4 regions of the Micromonospora matsumotoense genome follow, and region 2 is predicted to be linked to each of the others. Evidence: riboswitches for the same ligand, from Rfam matches in the RefSeq annotation. Region 2 holds a riboswitch; each other region holds the start of a gene.
The links. Region 2 has a riboswitch for cyclic di-AMP ahead of ACQP1S_RS03115 (coiled-coil domain-containing protein). Riboswitches for the same ligand answer to the same signal wherever they lie in the genome.

Region 1 (2,979 bases), 2.3 Mb from region 2:
GACCGGGCCCGGGACCAGGCGCTGGGCCGGCGGCGTCGGCACCGCTTCACGCTCTCCACCAACTACCGCAACTCGGCGGAGATCTTCGCGGTGGCGGCGGCGGAGATCCGCCGGATCTATCCCGACCTGACGCTGCCGAGCGCGGTCCGGTCCACCGGGGTGGACCCGGTGGCGCTGCACGTGCCGGTGGCGGAGCTGGTCCCGGCGACGGTGGACGCGGTGGACGCGTTGCTGGCCGAGGTGGCGGGGACGGTCGGCGTGATCACGCCGGTGCCCCGCCGGGACGAGGTCGCCGGCTGGTTGGGCGACCGGGGCGGGGCGCGCCTCCAGGTGGTGACCAGTCTCCAGGCCAAGGGCATGGAGTACGACGGGGTGGTGCTGGTCTGCCCCGGCGAGATCCGGGCCGATCCGGGCTCCGGGGTGCGGACGCTCTATGTGGCGTTGTCCCGGGCCACCCAGCGTCTCACCACCGTCGAACCCACGGGCTGACCCGCCGACATCCGACCGACCCGACCGACCTGGCCGAAGGCCCGACCGTCAGTTGCATACATAGCGATGTGAGCATAGATTGGACCGGGTTCGCAGCGGCGACGGAAGGTGTGGACGTGGGCGCAGGTCATGACCACAGCGCGACGATCAGCAACGCCGCGCACCGGCACCGCGGCCGACTCTGGGCGGCGTTCGGGCTGCTCACCGTGTTCATGGCGGTCGAGGCGGTGGCCGCGTTCGGCACCGGCTCACTGGCCCTGCTCTCCGACGCCGGGCACATGTTCACCGACGTCCTCGGCATCGGAATGGCCCTGGCGGCGATCACCGCCACCCAGCGGGCCGCCCGGGACCCGCAGCGCACCTTCGGCCTCTACCGGCTGGAGGTGCTCGCCGCACTCGCCAACGCCGTCCTGCTCAGCGGGGTGGCGGTCTACGTGCTGATCGAGGCGGTCCGCCGCTTCGGTGAGCCACCCGAGGTGCTGGCCGGCCCGATGCTGGTGGTGGCGGTGCTCGGCCTGCTCGCCAACCTCGTCGCGTTCGGCCTGCTGCGCGAGGGCGCCAAGGAGAGCATCAACCTGCGCGGGGCGTACCTGGAGGTGGTCGGCGACCTGCTCGGCTCCCTCGGCGTGATCGTGGCGGCGCTGCTGATCGCCGGCACCGGCTGGTGGTGGGCCGACCCGGTGGTCGCCGTGGCGATCGGCATGTTCATCCTGCCCCGCACCTGGCGACTCGGGCGGGCGGCGGTGCGCATCCTGGTCCAGGCCGCCCCGGAGCATCTCCCGGTGACCGCCGTACACGACCGGTTGACCGCCGTGCCCGGCGTCGCCGAGGTGCACGACCTGCACGTCTGGACGCTCACCTCCGGCATGGACGTCGCCTCGGCCCACCTCACCCTGGCCGGCGACGCCGAGGTCGGCACCGTGCTCGCCGCCGCCCGGGGGGCCCTGCGGGACGACTTCCACATCGAGCACGCCACCCTTCAGATCGAGCCCGGAGCCAGCCCCGGCACCTGCGGCCCGGCCCACTGGTGACCCCGGTCGCGTCCCGGCGGAGACCGGAACGCGCTCACTTCCCGGGACACCGGACCGAAGATCGTTAGCAATTTGTGCCGTTTGGCCCTTTTAGTAGTATTCACTCTCGTACCCTCAGTCACGAGGTAGGCAGCTGTCCCACGCGTACCGGTAGGCTCGGCTCCGGCCTCCGCCAGGCGGCGCCCACCGGCGCCGGCAGTGGCCGCCGCCTAATCGCCCACCAGGGCGAACCGGGGAACCATGTTCCTGGGGTGCATCCGCGTCAGCGGTAGGGATCTTCCGTCCCGAACCCGTCAGCTAACCCGGTCGGCGGCTGACGGAAGGACATTCGCATGCACGTACGCACCACCACGCGACTACTGGCCGCAGTCGTCACGGCGCTCGCCCTGGGCGTGTCGTCCGCGCCGTTCACACCGGCCGTCGCCGCGCCCACCACCCGGCTCGTCGCCCCCGGCGACGACGAGGAGGGCGGTACCCCGGCGCTGCGCGACCAGCTCGACGCGGCCAGCAAGGGGTGGATCGGCGCGAAGGCCGCCCTGGAGCGTTCCACCAAGCGCCAGCAGGAGTTGGACGGCCAGCTCAAGACCATCGAGGCAGAGTTGGTCGTGCAGACCGGCAAGGTCGGCGAGATCGCCGGTGCGGCCTACCGCACCGGCCGCCTCGGACCGATGTCCGCCCTGCTCAACAGCAGCAGCCCCGGCGGCTTCATGGACCGCGCGTCGGCGCTGGAGACGGTCGCGGCCCGGGAGGACCAGGAACTGCGCAAGATGATCGACACCCGGGACCAGGCCACCCGGACCCGGGCCGCCGTGAGCCGGGAGATCACCGAACAGCGCAAGCAGGTCGCCACCATGGGCAAGCGCAAGGATCAGGCCGAACGCGCACTGGCGGTGGCCGCCGCCGACAAGCCGACCCCCGCCTCCACCGACTCCGGCAGCTCGGACGGCACGTCCAGCAGCAACGCCAAGGGGTCGCCCCGCAACTCTGACGGTTCCTGGCCGTCCGAGTCGTGCAGCGTCAACGACCCGACCCCGGCCAACGGCTGCATCACCCCCCGCACCCTCAACGCCCTCCAGCAGGCCAAGGCGGCCGGTTTCACCCGGTACGTCTCCTGCCACCGGCCCAGCGGTTCCGGTGAGCACCCCAAGGGCCGGGCGTGCGACTTCGCCGCCCAGAAGAACGGCTTCGGTGGGGTGGCCAGTGGCGGCGACCGGACGTACGGCAACAACCTCGCCGCGTACTTCATCCGCAACGCCGACCGGCTCGGCGTGCTCTACGTGATCTGGTTCAAGCGGATCTGGCTGCCGAGCAGCGGGTGGAAGTCCTACAGCGGGGGCAACGGTGACCCGTCCAGCGACCACACCAACCACGTGCACCTGTCGATGATCTGAGCCGGTCCGGTGGCCCGCCCACGACGGCGGGCCGACGGGCGTGGGCCCGGCCGGGGCCACGCCCGTCG
Region 2 (2,979 bases):
GCTCGGCAGCGTCGAGTACGCGGTGACGATCCTCGGCACCCCGCTGGTGGTGGTCCTCGGGCACGACTCCTGCGGGGCGGTACAGGCCGCCCGGGACGCCGCCCGCACCGGCACCCAGCCCCCGGGGCACCTCTACTCGGTGGTCGCCGCCGTCGGGCCCAGCCTGCGCCGGGCGGCCCAGGAGGGGGTGCACGACATCGACGGGATCGTCGACATCCACATCGCGCAGACCGTCGAGGTGCTGCTCGGCAACTCCCCGGTGATCGCCGCCGAGGTGGCCGCCGGGCGGTGTGCGGTGGTCGGGATGTCCTACCGGCTCGCCGCCGGTGAGGTCCGCCAGGTGGCCCCGGCCCACGCTCCGGCAGCCGAGGCGCCCACGCTCACCGCCGCGGTGTCCGGGCCTGCCGGGCCGACGGCCGGTGCCGTTGGGGCGCTGGCGGGCGTCGACGCCGGGCCGGTCGGGTCCGCTGTCCCGGCGACCGGCGAGCCGGCGACCGTCGCCGGCTGAGACCTGGTCACGACGAAGGCCGCCCGGCTGGACCGGGCGGCCTTCGCGTGGTGCGCGATCAACTCGCCGGTGGCGATGATGCGGTGTTCAGGGGTCTCGGATACCGCATCAGCGACGCCACCGTGTCGATCATGTCCGGCTACAGCAACGACACGTGGACGTGGTCGGTGTGGTTGGACGGTCCGGAGTACGAACTCCAGCCGTTGGCCGGGAACCAGATCTGCCGGTTCCAGATCACGTAGTAGATGCCCAACCGGTCCGCGTTGCGGATCAGGAACGCGGCCAGGTTGTTGCCGTACATCCGGGTGTCGTTGTTGTGCCACGGGCTGAAGCCGCTCTTCTGCAACGACCAGTCGCACGCCTTGCCCTTGGGGTGCTCCCACGGCCCGCCGGGGCGGTAGCAGCCGACGAACCGGCTGAAGCCGGCCCGCTTGACCTCCTTGTACATGTGCAGCGTGCGCGGTGTGACGCAGCCGGACGTGGTGGGGTCGTTCTCGCTGCACGACTCGCCGCGCCATTCGCCGTCGGCGGTCTGGCCCGGGGCGATGCGGGCCACCGGGGACGTCGCGTCGACCAGGCCACCGGTGAAGCCCCGCCCGCCGACCAGGGCCAGCGCCTTGTCGGCCTCGGTCTTCTTCTTGGCCATCAGGTTGGTCTGCTTCTGCTGCTCACGGACCTCGGTGTCGACGGCGAGCTTGGCCTGTTCGGCCCGCGCCTTGACCTTGTTGACCTCGGCCAGCTTGCCGGCGTTGACCATGTTCAGCTCGTCCAGGGCGGCGGCCCGCCGGACGAAGGTGTCCGGGGCGTCGCTCTCCAGCAGTGCGGCGACCGCGCCGACCCGACCCGTCCGGTACGACTGGGCGGCGATCTCGGTGACCTGCGGGGCCAGCGCCGCCAACTCCTGCTCCGCCTTCTCCACCTCGATGGCGTACTCGAGTTGGCGCTTCTTGGACTTCTCCAGCCGGCTCTTCGCCGCCGAGTACTCCCGGTTGGTCGCCTCGATGACGTCGGTGAGCAGCTTCGGCTCGTCGTCCTCCTCGTGCCCCGAGGGGGTGGGCGGGGTGGGTGCGGCCGCCGCGGGGGCGGCGGCCGGCCCGGCGACGATCGCCAGGGCGGCGAGTACGGCCACCACCGGAGTCCACCAGTGGCGTAGGGGTGCCGTCACAGTTGTCCCTTCCGTCGACCGCCGACCGGGTTAGCTGACGGGTTCGGGACGGAAGTGGCCCCTACCGCTGGCGCGGATTCACCCCAGGTGCTCGGTTCCCCGGCTCGCCGTACGGCGATTGGGCGGTGGTACCGCTGGCTCCGGTGGGCGCCTTCGGCGGTGACCGGCAGCGAGGTTACCCGAGAGTCGTACCGGGGATCTACGGTCACAACCCGGCAAAATGCGTATTTTTCCGATAACAACGGGTGACCAGTGATGCGGCCGACAATCGCGACCTCGCCTCCGGTCACGCAGCGCAGTGTCACCATGCGGGGTCCGTGCTCCTTTCCGGGTCTGGCCACCGTGCGGGGGCCGGGGTGGACGGTTCGCCGTGCCGGGGCGCGCTCAGCGCCTCCAGCGCCTCGGCGCGGTCGGGGGCGGGCCGTGGGGTGGGCGTCGGCCCGGTGGCGTCGGCGTCGGCGGGACCGCGCCCGGCGGTGGTGACCAGTGCGGCCAACCCGGTGGTCAGCGGCACCGCCGCCACCAGGCCCAGGGTCGCCACCGCGCTGCGGACGATCTCCTGGGCCAGGAACTCGCTGGTGAGGATCTGGCCCACCGGTCGACTGTCGGCGGTCAGCAGGAGCAGCAACGGCAGCGAGGCCCCCGCGTACGCCAGCACGATCGTGTTGACCGTGGAGGCGATGTGCGCCCGACCGACCCGGGTCGCCGCCCGGTAGAGCTGCAACCGGGACAACCCCGGATTGGCGTGCGCCAGCTCGGTGACGGTGGCCGACTGGGTGACCGTGACATCGTCCAGGACGCCGAGCGAACCGATGATGATCCCGGCCAGCAGCAGGCCGTGCAGGTCCACGTCACGCTGGTACATCGACAGCGTGGTGGCCTCCTCGCTGCCGTACCCGGTCAGGTGGGTGGCGGCGGTGGCCAGCGTGCCCAGGACGCCGGTCAGCACCAGGCTGCCCAGCGTGCCGAGCACCGCCACCGAGGTCTGCGCGGTGACCCCGTGGGTCAGGTACAGCACCACGAACATGATCAGCGCGGCGCCGGTGATCGCGATCGGCAGCGGCGCGCCCCCGGCGGAGATGCCCGGCACCACGAAGGTCAGCAGGATGGCGAAGCTGGCGCCGAGACCCGCCAGGGCGGCCAGCCCGCGCAGCCGGCCGAACGCCACGATCGCCGCCGCGAACAGGGCGACCAGCCAGAGCAACGGCATGCCCCGCTGGTGCTCGGCGATGTGGTAGCTGCTCACCGACGGGTCGCTCGGGTCGGCCAACGCGACCAGCACCACCTCGTCGCCGACCGCGACCGT
Region 3 (2,979 bases), 1.6 Mb from region 2:
CGGGCTGCTGGACACCGACCCGCTGGCGGCGGCCCGCTGGCAGACCCGCCGGCGTTACCTGGGCGACTTCCCCGCCGACGCGTACGCCGAGGGTTTCCTCGACGCCGCCCGGCGGGAGCTTACGCCGGGCGGGAACCCGCCGACCCCGCGGGGCACCCGGGACACCGCCACCCTCTCCCCCCACGCCTGACCCCGGCCGGGGCACCGGCCCGTTCGCTGGGCCCGGGTCCGGCGTTGATCGACTCAGTGGGGCCGATGTAGCGGCATCCGAGTCCGCTGACACCGCTACATCGGCCCACGGCGAGCGCCGCCCGGCGCACTGGCGGGGCGGGGTCGGTGGCCTCTACGGGAACGGACCGCCCCGGCACCGATGGTCGGGTGCCGGGGCGGTCCGGGGCGCGGGTGGGATGGTCGGTCAGGCGGAGTAGCCCCGGGTGGCGATCCAGTTCGCCAGGGTGGTCACGCTGACCCAGTACGCCGGCAGCGACGGGTCCGCCGAGTCGGCGATCCGCACGGTACGGCCGTTGTCCCCGTAGCCCACCGCGGCGACATAGTGGCCGCCGGGGAAGGAGTGCCAGCCGCCGTCGAGATCGGTGACGTCCCCGGCCACGTTCGCGACCACGGCCCGCTTGTCGGCGACCGCCGCGACCACGTCGGCCCGGAGCCGCTCGATCTGCGCGTCGCTCGGGGTGCCGGCGAACATCCGGGTCCGGTACGGGTCACCCTTCACCACGGCGTTGAGCACCCGGGTGGTGTCCTCGGCCGAGTTGGTGCCCATCTCGGTGGTGCCGAGCTGGGCGGCGAGGTCGTCCTGGCCGCGCTCGATGCCGGCCGCGCTGAGCGCGTTACGCACCGCCGCCGGGCCGCAGTAGTAGTAGGTGATCTGGGCCTGGTAGTCGTAGCGCAGGACCTTGGACGACGGCGGCTTCGGGGCCGCCCTGCGGGTCAGGTCCGGGTCGGCGGTGGCCCTGACCTTCGCCCTGGTGATGCGGGGCGACTGCGTCGGGCTCGCCGCCGGGGTGGCCGTGGGGGTGGCCGACGGACTGGCCGACGGGCTGGCCGGAGCGGGGGCGGCGACCCGGGCCTGGGCGCGGCTCGCGACGTCGTCGAGGCGGGGGGCGGACTCGGCGGTACGCCGCTGATCGGTCGGGGCGTCGTCGACGCCGGCGGCCAGCGCGGCGGCGCCGGTGGCCAGGACGAGAACCGCCGCCGAGCCGACGATCATCTGGTACGGGCGCTGGGTGCTCAAACGGCGTAGCTGTCGCTTCATGTGGTGCGTCACGGGGTGTTCCTCCACGGGGCGAGGCGGCCGGGCACACCGGACCGGCACGCGGCACAGACGCCACGCGCGGATCGGGTGTTCAGCCGCTCGTTCGGCAGGGACCGTCCGACGGGGGGCCGGGCGGATCGGTGGGGGCCGCCCGACGGCGATCGGGCAGCGGGGCGGACAGCCGGGTCAGCGCGTCAGGCGCGACGGTCCGGCGGCACCCCGGCACCGAGGTGGAGGGACTACCGAAGGGGTGGGGTCATGCTGCACGAGGAGGGAACTCCTTCCGCTGCCGCCGACCGGGTTAGCTGACGGATTCGGGCGGGAAGATCGCCCTACCCCGGGCCGTGGCCCGGAGATTCACCCCAGTGGTGCATGTGGGTCCCCGGTTCGTGACTCGCACGATTGAGCGGGTCGGCGCGGCGTCGCCTTCTTGCGATCGGAAACCGCACCGGACCGCAGCGACACTACTGGCCGGTTTCCCCCTCGCCAAGCCCGTTGAGCTGCGCAAACATGGGCCGGACGAGTCAATTTCGGGGCACTCGGGCACTGACCCGCCACGGGTGGGACGGCCGGAGCGCCCGGGCCCGTCCAGGCGACAACCGGACGGCCGGGCACCGACCACCGATGATCGGCGCAGTCGATGTGACCGACTGTGACCAGGTGTCCGGTTCCCACCCGCAGTGACGGCACCCACAACCCTCAGATAACAATTCAGTCCCGCTGACCCGCTGACCGGGTCCGACGTCGCCAACCGGCGGCCGGCCGGCCGGAAGTGCCGGGTCAGCCGACCCGGGCCGGACGCCAGCGGGTGGCGGGGGCCGGGCGGGTGGCGGACGTCGCCGGGCGGGGCAGCGGGACCCGGGTCGGCCGCCACCGTTGCGCCGCCGCGTGCGCCTCGGCAGCCAGCGACCGGGCCGCCTCGGCGGCCAGTTCGGCGTCCCGCCACGCCGCCCGTTCCCGCCCGGCCGCGGCCCGGTACGCCGTACGCCGGTCCTCGCGGACCGCGCGGGCCAGCATCACCTCGTGCTCGACCGGGTGCCGACGCGGGTCCCAACCGTCGCGGTGCGCGAAGACGTCCCGCAGCCGCTCCACCGACAACTCGCCCCGCCAGTGCGCCGCCACGGCCTCCTGGTGCAGCCACCGCTCCCGACCGGCGTACTCGGTGGGGGTGCGGGGGGTACGCGGGCTGGGCAGCGCACCGGCACCGGCGAACCGGCGGGCCAGCGTCTCCGCCTCGTCGTACGCCTGCCAGGCCCGTTCCACGGCGTCGTGGGCCGCCAGCCAGGCGGTGCGGTGGCGGCGGGCCGTCTGGGCGGCCCCGGAGGCGGCGACGGCCACCTCCTCGGCGTAGCGGCGCAGGTCGGCGACCGGGGGTGGGGCGTCGGATGCCGGCGCGGCGGCGATGGCATCGGCCGGTTGGTCCCGCTCGGGCCGGGCCACCAGGATGGTGATCCCGGTCAGCGCCAGGACGAGCAGCGCGGACCAGATCACGGTGGCGGTCGGGACCTCGATCAGGAACTGGGAGAGCACGGTGTTCACGGTCGACACCTCGCAGGCGGGATGCGGAAGGGGAGGCCGTACCGGCGGCGGGGACATCGGCCGGGCGGTGCGGGGGTGTGGTGCGTGGCGGAGGCGGTCGCGGGTGGGTCGGCCCCCGCGGGGGCGGTCAGTCCGCCGGGGGTGCCCGGGGGGCGGTGGCGACGGGTGTT
Region 4 (2,979 bases), 550 kb from region 2:
CGGCCGTGCAGCAGGACGACCTGACGTCGATGGTCGAGGTGCCGGAGGGTGAGCCGTTCGTGCTGCACCCGGGCGAGTTCGTGCTCGCCTCCACGCTTGAGGTCATCTCGCTCGGTGACCAGCTCGCCGGTCGGTTGGAGGGCAAGTCGAGCCTGGGCCGCCTCGGTCTGCTCACCCACTCGACCGCCGGCTTCATCGACCCGGGCTTCTCCGGCCACGTCACGCTGGAGCTGTCGAACGTGGCCAACCTGCCGATCACCCTGTGGCCGGGCATGAAGATCGGCCAGCTCTGCATCTTCCGGCTCTCCTCGCCGGCCGAGCACCCCTACGGCTCCGCGGTCTACGGGTCGCGCTACCAGGGCCAGCGCGGGCCGACCCAGAGCCGTTCCTGGCAGAACTGGCGCACCTGGCCCACCCGCTGACCACACCCCACCGGGCCGCACCGGGCCGGGCCGCACCGGGCCGGGCCGCACCGGGCCGGGCCGCACCCCGAGGGTGCGGACCACAACCTGGCGGCGCGGGCCGCATCCCAGGGACGGGCGCCGCCGGAGCACAGTCGCACCGGAGCGAGGAACACCGCGTCCGGACCCCCGGATAGGGAGGCCCGGACGCGCGGGTCAGCCGGGTCGGCCGTAGCTGTTGACCGGCCCGTCGTCGACCCGCTTCATCGTGATCGGCTGACCGGACTGGGAGGCGTGCACGACCCAGCCGTCCCCGACGTACATCCCGACGTGGTGCAGGTCGGAGTAGTAGAAGACCAGGTCGCCGGGGCGCAGGTCGGCCCGGCTCACCCGGTCGGTGACCTGGCGCTGCTGCCGGGCGTTGTGCGGTAGCGACACCCCGGCCTTCGACCAGGCGGCCATGGTCAGCCCGGAGCAGTCGAAGTTGTTCGGGCCGGCCGCGCCCCACACGTACAGCTTGCCGATCTGGGCGCAGGCGTACTTGACGGCCGTGCCGGACGGACCACCGGGGTAGCCGGCCGGGCACGGGGCCGGGCGCAGCGACCCTCCGCCGCCGTTGCCGTAGACCTTGAGCCGCAGCTTCTGCAACCGGTCGATCTCGGTGTTGATCTGCTTCTTCTTCGCCGCCAACTGGGCCTCGGTACGGGTCAGTTGGGCGACCATCTCGTCCAACGGCGCCTTGGTCGCGGCGAGTTCGTCGCGCAGCGCCGCGACGGCCCGCACCTCGCGCTGCTGGCGGCTGGCGAACCGGTCCAGCAACCCCAACTGTTCGACCACCTGGCTCGGGTTGTGGCTACCGAGCAGGGCGTTGACGGTGGACATGTTCTCGCCCTTGTACGCCTGGACGGCGAGGCCGCTGACCTGGTTCATCGCCTGGTCCACCCGGCGCTGCAGCGGGGCGATCCGCTTGCCCAGCGCGTCGGCCTGCCGGCGCTTGGCGACCAGGTCGGTCCGGGTGGCGTTGTGCTGCTCGATGATCGGTTCGAGCCTGTTCCAGTCCTGGTCGATCTGTCGTTCGACCTCGGCGACCGAGGGGTCGGCGTGGGCCGCCGTGACGCCACCGGTCAGGGCGACCGCCACGGCGGCCAGGGTGGCGAGGGTGGTGGTGGTGAAGCGGGACCAGCGTGGGCGCGGCACCGCCGTCTCGCGGGCGACCTGGGTCGACCGGCGTGACGGTGGCCGCGGGGCATGGTGTGCCACCGGGCTCCGGGCTCCTTCTTCCTCGACCGCCTACCGGGTTAGCTGACGGGTTCGGGCGGGAAGGGAGCGCCCTACCGCAGTGGTTGCGGATTCACCCCGGCGTACCTGGGTCCCCGGCTCGCCCGGAGGCGACTCGGCGGTGCCGGTCGACGCCACCCCGGGCGGGGCGGACCTGGTGCCGACCGACGATTGACCAGAGTAGAGACGGTCGTTATCGATCCGCAACCCGCCGGGCCGGCACACTCCGGCTCCGGAAAGACGCAACCCCCGGCCCGTCGGGCCGGGGGTTGGTGTCTGCGTTGGTCAGCCCGGTCGGCGGAAGCCGGCCACCGGCATGTGGTTGATGCTGGCCACCTGGACCGGCTTACCAGTCCGCGGCGCGTGCACCATCATGTCGTTGCCCAGGTAGAGGCCGACGTGGTGCAGGTCGCTGAAGAAGAAGACCAGGTCACCGGGGCGGGCCTCGGAGCGCGGGATGGCCTTGCCCTCGTTCCACTGGGCACCGGTGAAGTGGGTCAGCGAGATCCCGGCCGCCTTGTAGGCGAACTGGGTGAGCCCGGAGCAGTCGAACGAGTTGGGCCCGGTGGCACCCCAGACGTACGGGTCACCGACCTGCTGGCAGGCCACCTGGATCGCGGTACGGGCGGCGGAGCTGAGCACCCCGTTGATCGTGGGGCAGCCGTTCACCTTGACGGTGGTCTTCGGCATCGACGCCTGGAGCCGCTTGATCTCGGCGTTGATCTTGGTCTTCTTGGCCGCGAGGTCCTTCTCCTGCTGCACCTCGGCGGCGATCAGGGTGTCGAGCTTCTGCTTCTCGGCGTCGTACTTGCGGCGCACCACGAGCACCGCCTCGACCTCTCTGCGCTGCTCGGCGGCGAGGCGGTCCAGAATGGTCAACTGCGCGGCGAGAGTGCCCGGCGTGCTGGTGGTGAGCAGCGCGCTCAACTCCTGCGACGGCCCGGACTTGTAGTAGCGGGAGGCGAGGTCACCCACCCGCCCCAGGGCCAGTTCACTCTGCAGGGCCAACGGCTCGATCTTCTTCTGGAGCTCGACCGACTTCTTGCGGTTGACCTTCAGCTGCGCCCGGACCTTGTTGTAGTTCTCGATGGTCGGTTCGAGCTGCTCCCACTGCTTGTCGAGAGCCGCCTCGATCTCCTCGGGCGACGGCGCGGCGTGCGCCGGCACGGCGAGCATCCCGACGCCCACAGCGACCGCCGCGACCACGGTGAGCAGGCGACGGGCGACCCGCCGGAGGACTGCCGGCCGGACGGGCGGCTGACCTTGGACATGACGTTGAGGGGGCATGGTTGCCACCGGC

Region 1: another riboswitch for cyclic di-AMP. It lies ahead of ACQP1S_RS24250 (coiled-coil domain-containing protein); the one in region 2 lies ahead of ACQP1S_RS03115 (coiled-coil domain-containing protein).
Region 3: another riboswitch for cyclic di-AMP. It lies ahead of ACQP1S_RS09900 (C39 family peptidase); the one in region 2 lies ahead of ACQP1S_RS03115 (coiled-coil domain-containing protein).
Region 4: another riboswitch for cyclic di-AMP. It lies ahead of ACQP1S_RS00440 (NlpC/P60 family protein); the one in region 2 lies ahead of ACQP1S_RS03115 (coiled-coil domain-containing protein).

What each region holds. Positions count from the first base shown of each region.
Region 1 is NZ_CP192025.1:5,739,405-5,742,383, forward strand. Features, by position in the region: gene ACQP1S_RS24240 (HelD family protein) at 1-489, shown strand, start outside; gene ACQP1S_RS24245 (cation diffusion facilitator family transporter) at 606-1,520, shown strand; cyclic di-AMP (ydaO/yuaA leader) riboswitch at 1,717-1,848, shown strand; gene ACQP1S_RS24250 (coiled-coil domain-containing protein) at 1,853-2,911, shown strand.
Region 2 is NZ_CP192025.1:638,141-641,119, forward strand. Features, by position in the region: gene ACQP1S_RS03110 (carbonic anhydrase) at 1-508, shown strand, start outside; gene ACQP1S_RS03115 (coiled-coil domain-containing protein) at 648-1,673, opposite strand; cyclic di-AMP (ydaO/yuaA leader) riboswitch at 1,677-1,808, opposite strand; gene ACQP1S_RS03120 (YibE/F family protein) at 1,975-2,979, opposite strand, start outside.
Region 3 is NZ_CP192025.1:2,226,073-2,229,051, reverse strand. Features, by position in the region: gene ACQP1S_RS09905 (CDP-glycerol glycerophosphotransferase family protein) at 1-190, shown strand, start outside; gene ACQP1S_RS09900 (C39 family peptidase) at 416-1,282, opposite strand; cyclic di-AMP (ydaO/yuaA leader) riboswitch at 1,546-1,689, opposite strand; gene ACQP1S_RS09895 (hypothetical protein) at 2,051-2,809, opposite strand; gene ACQP1S_RS09890 (hypothetical protein) at 2,937-2,979, opposite strand, start outside.
Region 4 is NZ_CP192025.1:87,733-90,711, reverse strand. Features, by position in the region: gene dcd (dCTP deaminase) at 1-422, shown strand, start outside; gene ACQP1S_RS00440 (NlpC/P60 family protein) at 618-1,661, opposite strand; cyclic di-AMP (ydaO/yuaA leader) riboswitch at 1,674-1,810, opposite strand; gene ACQP1S_RS00435 (C40 family peptidase) at 1,965-2,966, opposite strand.